DNA from 3 places in the Arthrobacter sp. T572 genome. Region 1 is predicted to be linked to each of the others. Evidence: riboswitches for the same ligand, from Rfam matches in the RefSeq annotation. Region 1 holds a riboswitch; each other region holds the start of a gene.
The links. A riboswitch is a leader RNA that binds a small molecule or an ion and turns the genes downstream of it on or off. The one in region 1 is predicted to bind S-adenosylmethionine.
Positions count from the first base shown of each region.

Region 1 (3,266 bases):
TCGGCAGCCGGGGTCCTGCGACCGTGAAGGACTGTTCTGTGTGGTCCGGACTGACCATGCAGGACATCCGCCGCGGCCTGGATGCTGCCCGTTCCCTGTCCGCGGAACTCACCACGATGGACGTGGACGGCGTGGAATGCCACGTGGCTGCGGAGGAAGTGGAGTCCCTGGCCCGGTCCGGGCAGCCGGCCCGTCCCGGGCAGGCACTCCCCCGGACGCGGCAGGCGGAGCCCAGGATCGACCTCGTCCAGTGCTATGACGAATACATCATGGGCTACTCCCAAACCCGGCACTACCTGGGCGGAACAGCACCTTATTTTCCGGAGGACAAGGGTCCCATGCACGCGGTGTTGCTGGATGGCCGGCTGGCCGGTTGGTGGCGACACAGGCTCTCGGGCGGAGTATGCGGGCTGGAAGTGCGCATGAACCGTGAACCCGGGCCGGAGGAACAAGCAGCGCTGGACGCCGAGGCCCAACGCTACGGTCAGTTCCTGCGCCTGCAGACGTCGCTGGTGTAACGGCCACCCGTGGTTCCAACAGCCACCGCACCGCTACGCGAAGAACGCCTCGCGGAGCTGGGTGGAAAGCTGGCCGATTTCCGTGAGGAAGCCGTCGTGCCCGATCGGCGCTTCAATGACATGAACAGGGACCTGCCCGGGCAGGTGCGCGGCCAGTTGCCGGGACTGCTCCGGAAAGTAGAGCCTGTCCGTGTCCACTGCCGCGACAAAGAACTCGGCGGTGGCCCGTCCGAGGGCTTCCTGGAGGCTGCCGCGACCACGGGAAACATCGTGGGACATCAGCGCTTCAGTGATGGCGATGTAGCTGTTGGCGTCAAAGCGGCGGACCAGCTTGGTGCCTTGGTGGTCCAGGTAGCTCTCCACCTGGTAGCGGCCGCGTTCGCCCAACACAGCGGCGGCCAGGGGCGTCTCCTGGTGCTGGGCTTCCCTGCCGAAGCGGACATCAAGTTCCAGCGCTGACCGGTAGGTGATGTGCGCGATGCGCCTCGCCAGTGCCAGGCCCGCCTCCGGAGCCGGTCCGTCGTAGTAGTCGCCGTTGTTGAAGTGGGGGTCCTGGCGGATGGCCAAGGTCTGCGACTGGGCAAAGGCGATTTGCTCGGCGGTGCTGTAGGCACCGACTGAGATGACTGCGCATCGTTTGACGCGGTCAGGAAAAGTCACGGCCCATTCAAGGGCCCGGGCACCACCCATGGAGCCGCCAAGCACCGCATGCCACTGGCGGATCCCCAGCGTGTCGGCAAGACGGGCTTCGGCTTCGGTGCTGTCCCGCAGGGTGACCAAGGGGAAGCGGGACCCCCAAGGACGTCCGTCCGGGGCCGTCGAGGACGGTCCGGTGCTTCCGTAGCATCCGCCCACAATGTTGATGGAGACCACGAAGAACCGGTCGGTGTCGATCGTGGCGCCGGGACCCACCAACTGCTCCCACCAACCGTCCTCGTCGGTGGCACCCTTGGCTACGTGCGTGCTTCCCGTCAGCGCATGCTGGATCAGGACAGCGTTCGATGCATCGGCATTCAGCCGTCCCCACGTCTCGTAGGCCAGGACGACATCAGGAAGGAAGCCGCCCGCTTCAAGTTCCAGGGAACCGATGCCCGCGTATTTGACGATGCCGTCTTCTTCGCCCGATTTTGGGAGTGCTGCAGCAGTAATGGTCATTCCTTTGACACCTATCGTCGCGCTTGCCCATCGCCACTTCTGCGACAGGCCAGGTCCTCACCCGGGGCACCCCACCGCGGAGGAGGGTTGCCGGCCAGCAAGCCGGGGCTATGCGCTGGCACTCATGACCTAATACGTAGAGTCTAGGAAGAACATGGCGGTTCTGGCGAAGAATGTGACAGCAGTGTGACGGTTTTTCACTGCCTGGTTCGCCAAAGACCCCGCACGGGCCCCGTCCGGCGAACATTCGACCGGCGGGGCCACGCCAGGGCCTTGCAGAGCCTACGCGCCCTTGGCGGCGCGGAAGCCGGCTTCGAGGTCGGCGATGATGTCGTCGACGTGCTCGATGCCCACAGCCAGGCGGACGAGACCCGGGTTCACGCCTGCTGCCACCTGCTGTTCCACGGTCAGTTGGCTGTGGGTAGTCGACGCCGGGTGGATGACCAGGGACCGGACATCGCCGATGTTCGCAACGTGAGAGTGCAGTTCCAGGGCATCCACAAAGCGCTTGCCTGCCTCGACTCCGCCCTTGATGGTGAAGGCCACCACGGCACCCGTACCGCGTGGACCGTACTTCCGGCCGCGTTCGAACCAGGTGCTGGACGGCAGCCCGGCGTAGGCGACGGATTCGACGTCGTCGTGCGCTTCCAGCCATTGCGCCACTGCCGTGGCGTTGGCGACGTGCCGTTCCACCCGGAGGCTCAGGGTTTCCAGGCCCTGCGCAATCAGGAAAGCATTGAACGGAGACACTGCGGAGCCGAGATCGCGGAGCAACTGGACCCGCGCTTTGAGGATGTAGGAAAGGTTGGCGCCCAGTGCTCCATCCTTCCCGAGGTCACGGGCATAGACGAGGCCGTTGTAGCTGGGATCCGGCGTGTTGAAGTTGGGGAAGCGGTCCGGGTCCTTGCCGAAGTCGAAGTTGCCCGAGTCCACGATCACGCCGGCGATCGCCGCACCGTGACCACCCAGGTACTTGGTGGCTGAGTGCACCACGATGTCCGCACCCCACTCGATGGGACGGATCAGGTAGGGAGTGGAAAGGGTGTTGTCCACGATCAGCGGCACGCCGGCATCGTGTGCCACCTGAGCGATCCCCTCGATGTCCAGGACATCCTGGCGCGGGTTGGACACCACCTCGCCAAAGAAGAGCTTGGTGTTGGGCTGGACGGCGTTGCGCCACTGATCCAGGTTGTCCGGATCCTCAACGAAGGTCACGGCAATCCCGAACTTCTTCAGCGTGTGCGCCAGGAGGTTATACGTGCCCCCGTACAGGCTGGGGCTGGCCACCACATGGTCGCCGGCTTCGGCGATGTTCAGGATGGCGAACGTTTCCGCTGCCTGGCCCGAACTCAGCAGGAGGGCGCCGAGCCCACCTTCCAGGCTGGCAATGCGCTGCTCCACGGCATCCTGGGTGGGGTTGCCGATCCGGGTGTAGATGGGCGCAAGCTCAGCCAGGGCAAACCGGTTGGCAGCACTCTCGGCACTGGGGAACACGAACGAGGTGGTCTGGTAGATCGGAAGCGAACGCGCCCCTGTTGCAGCGTCAGGTTCCTGGCCTGCATGGATCTGGCGGGTTTCAAAGGACCATCCCTG
Region 1 is NZ_JBRAZQ010000002.1:1,525,615-1,528,880, reverse strand. Features, by position in the region: gene ACUYMZ_RS08120 (winged helix DNA-binding domain-containing protein) at 1-518, shown strand, start outside; gene metX (homoserine O-acetyltransferase MetX) at 552-1,673, opposite strand; SAM riboswitch class IV at 1,688-1,803, opposite strand; gene ACUYMZ_RS08110 (bifunctional o-acetylhomoserine/o-acetylserine sulfhydrylase) at 1,956-3,266, opposite strand, start outside.

Region 2 (3,266 bases), 1.2 Mb from region 1:
CTGCTGCTACTTAGTTGGGTCGGGAGTCGTTCCAGTGCGCAGGCTAGTCCACGGTGCAGGGTGCGGCGCCTGCGGTACCCGGGGTGTTCGGGGCCCATTCCGGGTAGGTGCGGTGGTCGTTGGCCGGTACCCAGCGGCCTTCATCCACCACGTAGTCCCAGCCCAGGCCGGTGCGCTTGAGTTCTTCGATGCCGCGCAGCAGGCGCCCGGCGTCCTCCAGCCTGGAACCTACGCCGAAGCTGGCGCGCAGCGAACCCGAGGGCAAGCCCAGGCGCTTGAGCAGCGGGTGGGCGCAGAAGCGGCCGTCGCGGAGGCCCACACCGTGCTCTGCAGCGAGGTAGGCGGCCACCAGTCCGGCGTCGAATCCTTCCACCGAGAAGTTGACCACACCGATGGTATCGGTCGAATCGCTGAAGATCCGGTGGACGCTCACGCCGTCAATGGCCTGCAGGCCTTCCACCAGGTAGGCCCGGATGGCGGCCTCGTGGTTGTGCCATGCCTGCGGATCGAGGCCGGAAAGTACCTGGGCAGCGCGGGCGAGGGTTGCTGCACCAAGCACGTTGGGGGAGCCGCCTTCGTGGCGGGCAGGGCCGGTTGCCCAGCTGACGGAGTCCAGGCGTGCCTCGCGCACCGCTCCGCCGCCGGCAAGGTGCGGGGTTCCGGCGTCGAGCCAGTCCGGGCGTCCCACCACCACACCCGCGCCGAAAGGTGCATAGAGCTTGTGGCCGGAAAACACAACGTAGTCGACGTCGGCCGCGGCGATGTTGATGGGGCGGTGGGGTGCCAACTGTGCGGCGTCAACAACGATCCGGGCACCGTATTCGTGGGCCAGGGCTGCGAGTTCCTTGATGGGCAGGATTTCGCCGGTCACGTTGGAGGCGCCGGTGACAGCCAGCAGGGAGACGCCACCCTGGCTGAGTTCTCCGCGGATTTTCGCGATGGTGCCGGCAAGGGTGGTATCAGCCACCACGCTGCGGTGGGGAACTCCTTGCCACGGAAGCAGGTTGGCATGGTGTTCGATGTCCAGGTACAGGACTTCACCGGTGTGCTTGCCATCGATCTGTGGCAGGCAGCCTGCCAGCAGGTTCAGCGAGTCGGTGGTGTTACGGGTGAAGATCACGGAATCGTCAGGACGGCCGCCTACGAACCCGCGAACGATGTTGCGCGAGTTTTCGTACACCGAGGTGCTGATCTGCGAGGCATAACCGGCGCCCCGGTGCACGCTGGCGTAGTAGGGGAGGACCTCGTTCAAGTAGGCTGACACGATGGTCAGGGCCGGTGCCGATGCTCCGTAGTCAAGGTTGGCGTACCTGACGTGACCGCCCTGGATCAGTGGTGCCTGCAGCTCGGCGCCGGTGACGGCGGCCAGTGGCCTGCCGGCGGCAAGCTCCTGCCCGGGGGACGGCTGGATCGTGGAACTGAACGTAGCTGTGCTCATGTGACCTCACTCAAGAGGGACCCCGCCGGGGATCCGCGCTTGCCGTATCCGTTCCGGACCGGCCTGGTCGTCACCCGGGGCACCCCACCGCGAATGGAGGGTTGCCGGCCAGCAAACCGGGGTTTTGCGCTGGCACTCGTGACCTGTAAATGAGGTTAGGGCACGCCCGCCGCCCGTTTCAAAGCCGCCCGGATTGTTAAGCGCTTTATTACGCCGGTTGAAATTTGGCCGATTTGCCGAACAAACAGACGGCGGATGCCCCCGAAAGGTGGCATCCGCCGTCGAAAATTCTGCTTGGCTGCCAGGTGGCAACCGTGGCATTAGCTGCTAGAGGAGGTCGTCAACCTCGGGGTTCAAGCGCTTGAGGACTTCGGAATGGAGGATCGAATTGGTCGCCAGGGCGTTGCCACCGAAGGGGCCATCCTCACCTTCAAGGGAGGTGAACCGGCCACCGGCCTCGGTGACGATGGGGACCAGGGCCGCCATGTCGTAAAGGTTGAGCTCCGGTTCGCAGGCGATGTCCACCGCGCCCTCGGCAACAAGGCAGTATGACCAGAAGTCCCCGTACGCGCGGGTGCGCCACACGTCTTCCGTCAAGCCCAGGAACTCCTCCAGGTTTCCGCGGTCCTTCCAACCCGACAGGCTCGAGAAGGACAGGGAGGCATCGGCCAGGTGCGAGACGTTGGAAACCTTGAGCCGTGTGGCCGACGCCAGGGAACGGCCGGTGTAGGCTCCCATCCCTTTTGCAGCCCACCAACGTTTGCCCAGGGCGGGAGCGCTGACGACCCCCACCACTGGCTCCCCCTCGTCAACCAAGGCAATCAGTGTGGCCCAGACGGGAACTCCGCGGACAAAGTTCTTTGTGCCGTCGATCGGATCGATGATCCAGCGCCGCGAGCCGTGACCCGTGCTGCCGAATTCCTCACCCAGCACAGCATCCCGCGGCCGGGAACGGGACAACTGGCCGCGGATTGCTTCTTCGGCGGCCTTGTCGGCATCTGTGACCGGAGTGAGGTCTGGCTTGGTTTCGACCTGCAGGTCCAGGGCCTTGAAGCGGTCCATGGTCTGGGCATCCACGGAATCCGCCAGGACATGGGCAAGGCGAAGGTCGTCGTTGTAGCTGGAAACGGGTTGGGTCATGCCACCAAACTTATCGTGAAACGTTCCCCCGCAGCGGGACGTGAAGCCCGCTGGCTAGTTGACGGTTCCCAGTTCCTTGGCTTCCTTGGCCTCCAGCCTGGGGTCTGCGCCCAGGAGTCGTCGCAGTGATGCCAGCCGGGCCGGACCGGAGGGACCCGCGTGGCCCTCGTTGACCCACGCATCGAGGCCGCAGTTGACCGCCCCGGCGTCGTGCTTGCAACCGCGGTCGCAGGCGTCGGTGCCGGGCTCCAGGTCCGGGAACGAGTGCAGGATGCGGTCCGGATCCACCAGGGCCAGGCCGAAGGACCGGATGCCGGGAGTATCAATAATCCAGCTGCCGGACGGGGCATCGGCGAGCTTGAGCGCCAGGGCCGAGGACGAGGTGTGGCGCCCGCGGCCCGTGACGGCGTTGACGCCGCCTGTGGCGCGTTCGGCACCGGTCAAGGCGTTGACCATGGTGGATTTGCCGACGCCGGAGTGACCCAGCATGACCGTGACTTTGCCGTCCAAATGGCTGCGCAGACTTGCCACGGCTTCGCTGTCCAGGCGGGCTGACAAGCCGTCATCCGACCGGGCATCGATGCCGGATGCGGCTGCGTCCGCCGTACGGCTGATGATCACGGGGAAGTCCAGGCTCACGTAATTGGCCAGCAGCTCAGACGGATCCTTGACGTCAGCCTTGGTGACG
Region 2 is NZ_JBRAZQ010000002.1:2,692,300-2,695,565, reverse strand. Features, by position in the region: gene ACUYMZ_RS13685 (aminotransferase class V-fold PLP-dependent enzyme) at 44-1,438, opposite strand; SAM riboswitch class IV at 1,469-1,582, opposite strand; gene hisN (histidinol-phosphatase) at 1,766-2,578, opposite strand; gene rsgA (ribosome small subunit-dependent GTPase A) at 2,633-3,266, opposite strand, start outside.
Region 2: linked by a shared signal. The riboswitch ahead of ACUYMZ_RS13685 (aminotransferase class V-fold PLP-dependent enzyme) and the one ahead of metX (homoserine O-acetyltransferase MetX) in region 1 are both predicted to bind S-adenosylmethionine.

Region 3 (3,266 bases), 450 kb from region 1:
GCCCTGGAAAAAGACACCGAACTGGATCCGGCCGTTGCCTGCGATGCGGTGATGCTTGGTCATGGTTCTGCTCTCTGCCTTGTTCTTGGCCTTGTTCAGGCTGCGGCGTAGCGGTTGGCGGGGCGTGGAAGGCGGAAAATTTCGCGCAGCGTCGTGCCTGGCTTTGGCGGCGTTACGAGCCCGGACTTGTGCAGTTCAGGCAGCACCTTGCGGGCAAGCTCCGGCAGGTCGATGTCCAGCACTGCGGGCTTGAGGCGCACGCCGTCTGCGGCTGCAAAGAGCGCCGTGAGGAGTTCCACGAGCCCATCGGGATCGCCCACGTAGCGCGCCCCGCCCTGCCACTTTTCGTGGGCATCAAGCTCCGCAAGCCGGCTGGCTGCGGTTTGCCCCCGGGCGTCCAGGATCACATCCAGTTCAACGACCGTCCGCTGCGCACCTGCCGCCGCTGCCTCTTGTGCTGCCTGGGCCAGGTCGTCGGCCGTGCCGGCGGAGACCAGGGCCACGTCAGCTTCGACGGCGGGAAGCAGGCTTGCGGGGGCGAACACCACCAGCTGGCCCTGGAGTGGACGCGGAATGATGGACGGGCCCTTCACGGCGAACCGCCCGCCTTCAAAATCGGCATAGTGCAGCTTTCCGCGGTCCAGGTAGCGGCCCGTGGCAACGTCGCGGATGACAGCGTCATCTTCCCAGGAGTCCCAGAGCCTGCGGTTGGCCTGGACAACATCGGCTGCCTCGCTGATCACGTCGTCCCCGGGAAGCGGCGTGCGGCCCACGGACCGGGCTTCCCCGGCAAAGTTGTCCGCGTTGACCAGCCAGCCGGCCCGGCCGTGCGAGGAGTAGTCGAGGCTGGCCAGCTGCGTGGCAAGGTGGAACGGCTCGGTGAAGAGCGTCCCTGCTTCCGGGACCAGCCCCAGGGAGCGGGTGACCGGCGCGGCAAAGGCTGCCCGCTGGATGGCATCGAGGCGCACGGGTATCCCGGTGGTTCCTTTGTCCACCACCCGGCTGTCCTTGAAGGTAGCCAAGTGGAAGCCGGCAATATCGGCGGCCTGGACAGTCTCCCGGATCCGCTGGCCCCCCAACAGTGCCTGCGGATCATGGAGGGCCTTGCGCCACGCAGCCGGGTGGGCCCCATCGCCGTCGAGCTCCAAAGCAACTACACGCGAACGGAAATCAGGATTGGAAGGCATGGTTCTCTCTTTTCAGAGGCCGCGGTGCGGCCGGTTGACATTCGCTTGCCGCTGTTGCGGCCAGGTCTGTTTCCGGAGCACCCCGCCACACAATGCCTGAGGGTTGCCGCAGCGCGAGCCGGTCCTTGGCGCGCTGACTCTTGACCTGGGATTGAATCTAGGAGCGTGTCCAAGGAATGTACAAACCGGCCCGACGCGGGAAGTCAACCCGGGAAACACCGCGTCAAAGGGCTGCCAAGTTCGTCATTTTTGACCGATCCGGGAGTCCTGTGTGACTTCCCGTTGCGTGGGATTGAGCCGGGTTGAGTCCCGTTGAGCGCGGTGACAGAACAGCTTTGGCCCGGCCTTGAGGCTCCGTAGTGTCGTGCCATGCCAAAGCCTCCCGGGACCCTTGTGCAGGTCCACGATCCCAGCATGATGTCCGCCACCCAGAGCTCCATCCGCCCGTTGGTCCCATGACCGTCCACGAATCAGTCCTGGATGCCATTGGCGCCACTCCCCTGCTCCGCCTGAACAAGCTCGGCGGCGGGGTGCGTCCACGCATCTACGCCAAGCTCGAGTTCCAGAACATAGGCGGCAGCGTCAAGGACCGCGCCGCGTTGTCGATGATCCGTGCGGCTGAAGAGGCCGGACTCCTGGAGCCCGGCGGCACGGTCGTTGAGGGTACCAGCGGCAACACAGGTATCGGGTTGAGCCTTGTGGCCGCGCAGCTGGGCTACCGCTCGGTGATCTTCGCACCCGCCGCCACCGCCGCCGAGAAGATCAGTTTGCTCCGTGCCTACGGTTCGGAGGTGCACTTGGTGGCTGATTTCGTGCCACGCTCGGACCCGGCCCACCTCGCCAACCGGGCGGCGGCGTTCGCAGCCTCTACCCCGGGCGCATGGCTCGCACTGCAGTACGACAATCCCGCCAACCCCGCCGCCCATTTTGCGGGGACGGGACCCGAGATCTGGGCCGACACCGAAGGGGCCGTGACCCACTTCGTCGCAAGCGTCGGAACCGGCGGGACCATCAGCGGCACGGGGCGGTACTTGAAGCAGGCCAGCGAGGGGGCGGTCCAGGTCATCGCCGCCGACCCGGAGCACTCCCGCTACGGCGGAGGCAACGGATCCCTCAAATACACCGAAGGTGCCGGGCATCCCCTGCACCCGGACTCCGTTGAAGACCTCTGGCCCGAGGCCTTCGACACCGCCTTGGTGGACAAATACTTCAGCATCAGCGACCGGGACGCCATCTTCACTGCCCGCCGCGCTGCCCGCGAGGAAGGCTTGTTGATCGGCGCCACCGGCGGCACAGCCCTGGCTGCAGCACTGCAACTCGCCGAAACCCTGGACGGACACCACACGATCGTGGTGGTGGTGCCGGACTCCGGCCGGAACTACCTCTCCACCTATTTCGACGACGCCTGGCTCACCTCGCTCGGTTTCCTGGAACCCACGACGCCGGAAGGAACCGTTCGCTCGCTGCTCGCCACCGCGCCTGCCGGAGTCCAGCTCCTGGCGAGTACCCTGACAGCGGCGGAGGCCGCCGTCGTACTTCATGCCCGCCAGGTGGCTCCCGCCGAACCGGCATTCCTGGTTCTGGACCGCGGCGACACCTTCGGAACCGTCCACCCGCGCGAGGTAGCGGCGGTGGTGACGCTGGAGTCGTTGAGTGCTGTGGACGATGCTTCCCCGGCCGTTACCGCGGGACTCGGGTACCGCACACTGGCAGCGGGTCTGCCCGCCCGGGAAGCGGCAGGTTCCGGGGTCGTTGCAGTGCTGGTCGATGGCCGGATATCCGCTGCGTTTCGCGGGCAGGCACGCGCGTGAACGCGCCTCCTGTAGCCAAGCGAACCACCGTCAGCCTCTTTCAGCCCATCACCCTGGGACGGCGGACGTTCGCCAACCGGCTGTGGCTTTCCCCGATGTGCCAGTACTCCGCTGCGGACGGCGTTCCGGGACGCTGGCACCTGGTCCATCTCGGGGCACGGGCGTCGGGCGGCTTCGGCCTGATCTTCGCCGAAGCCACGGCCGTTTCTCCGGAGGCACGGATCTCCCTGGGGGACACAGGGCTGTGGAACGACCAGCAGGAGCAGGC
Region 3 is NZ_JBRAZQ010000002.1:1,975,498-1,978,763, reverse strand. Features, by position in the region: gene ACUYMZ_RS10350 (NtaA/DmoA family FMN-dependent monooxygenase) at 1-63, opposite strand, end outside; gene ACUYMZ_RS10345 (LLM class flavin-dependent oxidoreductase) at 96-1,187, opposite strand; SAM riboswitch class IV at 1,224-1,333, opposite strand; gene ACUYMZ_RS10340 (PLP-dependent cysteine synthase family protein) at 1,643-2,998, shown strand; gene ACUYMZ_RS10335 (NADH:flavin oxidoreductase/NADH oxidase) at 2,995-3,266, shown strand, end outside.
Region 3: linked by a shared signal. The riboswitch ahead of ACUYMZ_RS10345 (LLM class flavin-dependent oxidoreductase) and the one ahead of metX (homoserine O-acetyltransferase MetX) in region 1 are both predicted to bind S-adenosylmethionine.